2 regions of the Pseudoflavonifractor sp. BSD2780061688st1 E11 genome follow, and region 2 is predicted to be linked to the other one. Evidence: a T-box and tRNA genes for the amino acid it is inferred to sense, from the RefSeq annotation. Region 2 holds a T-box; the other holds one or more tRNA genes.

Region 1 (3,408 bases), on a different contig from region 2:
ATGAATAAAAGCTTCGGCCTACCATCACGATCACAATAAACTGCATAGCTCCCACCAATGCATACATTGGAGTTGCGAATCCCAGCCATGCATTCAGAATCGAACTCTTATAGAGCTCTTTCATTTTCTCCCGCCCTGTCTGAAGTTCTTTTTCTTCTTTTCCGTAAGATTTGACGAGAAGAAGATTATTGGTTTTTTCTGCAATCGTCTGTGTCAACTCTGCATTTTTTTGATTTACCAGATCCAATACTCCGAATTTCATCTTTCCCATGACAAATGCAATGACTAAATTCAGCGGAAGAACCGCGATCAGAGCAATCATCAGCTTCTGGTCGTAGGATCCGATTTTTCCCAGAGTAATGACCAGTGTGTACGTGGAAGTGAGAATTGCAACAAATACCTGCATGATAAGCTGACTGATCGCTGTGATATCTGTTGTAATACGGGAAATCATTTCTTTCGGCTTATTTTTTTCGTAATATAGAAGCGGCAGCCTGACGGCCTTCCTCCAGATCATTTTCCTGATATTACGGTCAATCCGCGCAACACACAAGTTACTCATAATCTTACTAACCGAACTGATCAGCTGGGATAGTAATGTAAAAGCCAAAAACGGAAGAATCACGGTACCAAAATTCACATTCCCGGCAAATAATTCGGCCGTGTATTCCGTTACGCTGATTCCTACATTGCTAAGAAGAGCTGTAATGGCAATATATGCAAGAATCCACAGATAAGGAAGTCTTGCCTTCTGCAGCATGCGGAAGAAGCGTCCCATGCTGCCCCTGTCTTTTCCAAAAACCCGTTCCATATTGTTTCCCTACCTTTTCTTAATTTCAGAGCATTGGTACTAGAATATAAATAGTGCAAATCACATTGAACTGTTATTCGTTTTCTATCATTTCAAACACTTTAACCGCATCCTGTTTCTTTTCATAATCCTCTGAAAATGCAATTGCGTAAGTTCCGTTTACCGCTTCCGTCTCAAGGACCGCAGCGCCTCCGGCAAGGACTATCGTTCCTTGGTTGGCAGCCATAGACTCATAGTTTTCATATAGATCCGTCTTGTTTTCCGGATCCCACCAGAACAGCCAGAGTCCATCATAATCATATGCTTTATCCGCCACTTTCGTCTCAGTAAACTGTCCATTCGTATTGTCTGTGAGATATCCTGGTGTTTCATTGATATCTACCGGTTCGCAGTCCTCCAAAATGAGTCCTTCCTGCTCAAAATAATCCACCATATCTTCGTATGGAGAAGTGGACGCATTCACTTCAATTTTTTCTTCTTTCGACGTACATCCCGCCATCATTCCGCATACAGTTGCTGTTACAATGGCAGCTGCCACAATCTTCTTCATCCTTTTTGTGCTCATCTCATCAATCTCCTTTTATAAAAATTTTACAATCAAGTTTCTTTATTTTTACAATAAAATCAGCAGTTTAACAAGAAGGTTATCCTATTTTGTCCTTCATTTCGCTCATAGTGTCTTTTTATCTCTCATCTCAGTTATTTTCACTTCCGCCTCCTGCTCTGTCTGATAAGCTCTTTTAGGAGATCTTTAAAAAGTCATTCATCAAAAAACTCCCCTGCCCGTCTACAGGCAAAGGGAGTTTTTTAACTGGCGCCGCATTGATTTAAGAACCGTACTATACTCATGCCAGAGCCACGAGTACGGACCGGATGCAGCCCTTTCCGACTGGATCATTCTTTTTAAAAATTACTTCATTGGATAAGTATTGACAAAACCTTTTTAGAAATTCAGTTATATTTTCGCAAAAAATAAAAACACCGTAAAACCCTGATATTAAGGCTTTACGGTATCTAATAAAAAAATCGGAGTGACAGGATTTGAACCTGCGGCCTCTACGTCCCGAACGTAGCGCTCTACCAAGCTGAGCCACACTCCGAAAGCTACGGATAGAGGACTCGAACCTCTACTAACAGAGTCAGAGTCTGCTGTGCTGCCATTACACCAATCCGCATCGCTGCTTTCTGTCTTTCAAAGCGTTTTTAATATATGTTGTTTTCATCGGCAAAAATTGAATTTTTCCGGTGATCGGAGTGACAGGATTTGAACCTGCGGCCTCTACGTCCCGAACGTAGCGCTCTACCAAGCTGAGCCACACTCCGATAACTACGGATAGAGGACTCGAACCTCTACTAACAGAGTCAGAGTCTGCTGTGCTGCCATTACACCAATCCGCATCAGCATTTGCCGTGTCACTGTTTTATCAGCGAACAAGACTATTATATCAAAAAAATTTTGATTGTCAACACTTTTTTTCATTTTCTCTTCCACCTTCTTCCAAACCCTGATATAATACGAACAACAATGGTTTTTCAGGAGGCGCTTATGAAACAGTATTTTAAAATCGGAGAAATCTCAAAGCTGTATCAGATCAGTGTGGACACACTGCGTTACTATGAGGAGCTTGGTCTCCTGACACCGAAGCGCGGTGAAAACGGATACCGCCTCTATCGTCTCAATGATATCTGGCGTCTGAATGTGATCCGGGATCTTAGGGGGCTTGGATTTCCCATGGAGCGGATCCGGGAATATTTAAATGACCGGAGTATTCATACGACGGAACAGCTGCTCCGGGATGAGCTGGATGCGATCCGCCTGAAAATCACAGACCTTACGAAGCTTCAGTCTAATGTGCAGGAGCGCCTTGCAACGATCCGGAAGGCGGAGGAGCAGCCTCTTGAGACTGTCGTGGAAAAGTATCTCCCGGCGCGGCCCTGCCATATTCTTCACTCCGGCTATCAGAAAGATGAAGAGATGGATGTTCTGATGAAACAGCTGTTTAACCAGTCCCAGGACACTCTCTATATTATCGGCAGCAATCATATCGGTTCTTTGCTGCCTGCCGCATCTGCCAGGGAAGGAAATTACACTGGCTACGAGGGAGTATTTCTCATTGCCGAGGACGGTCCGGATACCTTGCCGGAAGGACGTTATCTTTCCTACAGCTACCATGGAAGCGCCGTCCACAATGCCGAAGGCATCCCGAAACTGCTCTCCTACGCCCAGGAGCATGGACTTACGGCCGGGCCATGGTTTCTTGAGCTGCTCTGGGTTGATATCCATCAGTCTGCGGACCCGGATGAACACATCACAGAACTTCAGCTTCTTGTCACCTGAAAGGACATCCCCGTTTTTCGGAGATGTCCTTTTTTGATGCTTTTATTTTTCACCTGATTCTTTCGGCCTGCTTTTTCGCTTTCCGGAGCGTCCTACAGATTTTTGATCCTCTCTACTGCCGCCTTTGTATTTTCGTAAGTACCGAATGCAGTCAGACGGAAATATCCTTCTCCGCTTGGTCCGAATCCGGATCCCGGTGTTCCTACAACGCCTGCCTGTGCAAGCAGATAATCAAAGAACTCCCAGGACGTCATGTTGT
Region 2 (3,408 bases):
TTGCCGGATTCATCCTGGAGATTTACGGTCAAAGAATCCTGCGACGCGTCTGTAGCAGGATTGCTCTGGGCTAAACAAGTATGAAATTTTTTACCTTTTCCGTTACCGGCCGGAGCATGATGTGTCATACACCAGTAGCGGTCAGTACCGTTTCGGTTTTTCCCTGCATAAACAATGTTACATTTTTTCATTGCGGCTCCTTTTAATGTAGAACGCTCAAAATTTCTCCTTAAATATTCATATAGTGTATGATTAGCTTTTCGAAACTTTATCCAGCACCGTATATATGATGAGGTTTAAAATCAAGTAAAAGATAGATAAGACAGCAAGAATTTTGATGTCAATAGAGTGAGTCAGTATCAAAGTCATAGCAGCATACGAAATCAAAAATACGATAAAGCTGATGAGTGTCTGCTTTATTGGTTTCATTTGATCACTCCTTACGAAAATTTATCATAGATTACGAAACTACAGCCAGTTAGCGTCTATTTCATTTTTTAAGTTGCAAAACATTGCATAGAAAGATTCCTTTGCCTGAGACACAATTTCCAGAGCAATGTCTTCATTGTATGAATGTGCAACATTATTGTGTTCCTGTAAGGCGCGTAGCCATAATTCTTCGTCCTTGATCATACCAGCCTGATAAGCAGTTTTTAGAATAATTTTAGGTGATCCTGTTGCACTGGCTTCATAACCATGCATAGAAAGGATTTCTTTAATCATTTTCCATGACTGCTCGAAACAGATTTCATATAACCCGACCAAGCCAGTAAGAATAACCGTATCATCATTCATAAGGTTCAGTATATTTATATATCTGCTTCATGTTTGATAAAGCGGAACAAAAATTATCATATTTTTTCATAGAGTGTTTTCCCCTCCTTTTTTATAGACTCGCGTAATTCGGGCTGCATTGCCCGTTCCAGATCAACAATATCATATTTTAACAGCGTAGAAGTTTCTTCATCCAGATCCAAAGAAAAACGGGCTATATTTCCGCCGCTTACCGCAAGATCAATGTCACTGGTTGGGGAAAAATCTCCTCTTGCACGGGAGCCAAACAGAATAACTTGCCGAATGTTGTACTTCTGGGCCAATGCGGAGATTTCATTGAGGACTCTTTGATTGATTCCGGTGCTGGAGGGTGTGATTTTCATAGAAGTGTGTAGTTTTGTAATTTCACTCATTATACTGCACTCCTTTTTTTCCTAATCATAGCATAGAAGAAAAGAAAAAGAAATTGTAAAAACCATGACATTCCATGTACAAAAACGTTATGAGTTCCACCCGTACTCAACAGAAGGAAGATGCATCTTACATGCAAGCATGACTCTGCATCTTTCTTCTGCTGAGTACGGTGTGAACAGTAACACAAAAACGGGCAAAATAGTGGCAATCAATGCGTTTTACTTGACACTCTTGATTTTTTCGGGTAAAATTTGAATAATTTCATGGCGAAAGCCGAATAAATGAACGATGAAGGGGAATAGTAAGCCTAAGAGAAGTTTCAGAGAAGAGGCGGGTGGTGCGAGCCTTTGACGGATCACGGCTGAACCGGACCTGGAGTTCCTGTATGAAAAGTACAGCGTTTTATCAGCGTTAATGATCAATGAAGTGAGCCGCAGATTTTGTGGTTAATGAGGGTGGTACCGCCGGACATCCGGTCCCTGTTTGGGACGGATGCCCGGTGTTTTTGTTTATTTAACAGAAAACTTCGTTCTAAAAACAGGGGGCAGAAGTCCTTGGAAGCTGTGAAAAATATTGATTGAGAGGAGAATGCGACATGGCAAAGGACAACAAAAAATTTGTAAAGTCTATCACATCCAGAGATGAAGATTTCGCTCAGTGGTACACGGATGTGGTGAGAGAGGCAGAGCTTTGCGACTATTCCAGCGTGAAAGGATGCCTGAACTATCTGCCGAATGGATATGCAATCTGGGAAAATATCAAGGCAGATCTGGACAAGAGATTTAAAGATACAGGAGTAGAGAACGTATACCTTCCGATGCTGATTCCGGAGAATCTGCTTCAGAAAGAAGCGGATCACGTAGAAGGATTCGCTCCGGAAGCTGCATGGGTGACACATGGCGGAACAGAGAGATTACAGGAAAGATATGCGATCCGTCCGACATCAGAGACACTGTTCTGTGATCTGTGGAGCCGTATCGTGCAGTCTTACCGTGACCTTCCGAAAGTATGGAACCAGTGGAATTCCGTACTGAGATGGGAAAAGACGACACGTCCGTTCCTTCGTTCCAGAGAGTTCCTGTGGCAGGAAGGACATACCATCCACGCAACTTACGAGGAAGCAGAAGAGAGAACACTTATGATGTGGAAGGTCTACAAAGACTTCATCAGCGAGTCTCTTGCGATTCCATATGTAGCTGGAAGAAAGACAGAAAGTGAGAAGTTTGCAGGTGCAGAAGACACATACACAGTAGAAGCGCTGATGCATGATGGAAAGGCACTTCAGTCCGCGACAAGCCACTTCTTCGGAAATGGATTCCCGGATGCATACGACATCAAATATCTGGATAAGAACAATGAGCTCCACAGTGTTTATGAAACATCCTGGGGACTTTCTACAAGAATTATTGGTGCGATCATTATGGTACATGGCGATGACAGCGGCCTGGTGCTTCCGCCAAGAATCGCTCCGAAACAGGTACGCGTGATCCCGGTGGCACAGCACAAGGAAGGTGTTCTTGACCGTGCAGAAGAGCTGCTGGCAGCGATCCGCGCAGAAGGATTACGTGCAGACATCGACGAGTCCGAAAAGAGTCCGGGATGGAAATTCAGCGAGCAGGAGATGCTTGGAATTCCGGTACGTGTGGAACTTGGACCGAAAGATATCGAAAACGGCCAGGCAGTCCTTGTAAGACGTGACACAAGAGAGAAGACTGTTGTAGCAATCGACGAGGTACCGGCAGCACTGGCTGAACTTCTCGAGACAATTCAGCAGGATATGTATACAAGAGCAAAAGCATTCCTGGACGGCCACATCGACGAGGCAGAGACCATGGATGAAATGGTTGCAAAATTCAAGGACAACAGAGGATTCATCAAAGCGATGTGGTGTGGAGATGAAAGCTGTGAAGAAGCGATCAAGGCAGAGACAGGCGGAGCCGGATCCAGATGTCTGATCGAAGATGAAGAGCCGATTTCCGACAGATGTATTTACTGCGGAAAACCGGCAAAACACAAAGTTTTCTGGGGTAAAGCATACTAAAATGGAACAGGTCAGGATCAGACTGCCGGAAAAAGTGCAGTGGATCATCCGAAAGCTCAAAGAACAGGGCTTTGACGCATACGCAGTGGGCGGATGTGTCAGAGACTCGATACTGGGAAGGGAGCCGGAGGACTGGGATATCACAACGTCCGCAAAGCCGGAAGAGATCAAGCAGATCT

Evidence for each region. The T-box of region 2 lies ahead of proS (proline--tRNA ligase). A T-box ahead of a tRNA ligase gene usually reads a tRNA of that ligase, here a tRNA-Pro.
Region 1: it has a tRNA-Pro gene. The T-box ahead of proS (proline--tRNA ligase) is inferred to sense a tRNA for this amino acid. The anticodon was not compared.

What each region holds. Positions count from the first base shown of each region.
Region 1 covers NZ_SPHM01000039.1:3,994-7,401, reverse strand. The annotation lists gene FGQ85_RS14750 (ABC transporter ATP-binding protein) at 1-811, opposite strand, end outside; gene FGQ85_RS14745 (hypothetical protein) at 885-1,376, opposite strand; tRNA gene FGQ85_RS14740 (tRNA-Pro) at 1,838-1,911, opposite strand; tRNA gene FGQ85_RS14735 (tRNA-Gln) at 1,916-1,986, opposite strand; tRNA gene FGQ85_RS14730 (tRNA-Pro) at 2,061-2,134, opposite strand; tRNA gene FGQ85_RS14725 (tRNA-Gln) at 2,139-2,209, opposite strand; gene FGQ85_RS14720 (MerR family transcriptional regulator) at 2,358-3,149, shown strand; gene FGQ85_RS14715 (LL-diaminopimelate aminotransferase) at 3,242-3,408, opposite strand, start outside.
Region 2 covers NZ_SPHM01000027.1:27,689-31,096, reverse strand. The annotation lists gene FGQ85_RS12355 (hypothetical protein) at 1-191, opposite strand, end outside; gene FGQ85_RS12350 (HI0074 family nucleotidyltransferase substrate-binding subunit) at 469-795, opposite strand; gene FGQ85_RS12345 (nucleotidyltransferase domain-containing protein) at 852-1,187, opposite strand; T-box leader at 1,468-1,672, shown strand; gene proS (proline--tRNA ligase) at 1,784-3,229, shown strand; gene FGQ85_RS12335 (CCA tRNA nucleotidyltransferase) at 3,231-3,408, shown strand, end outside.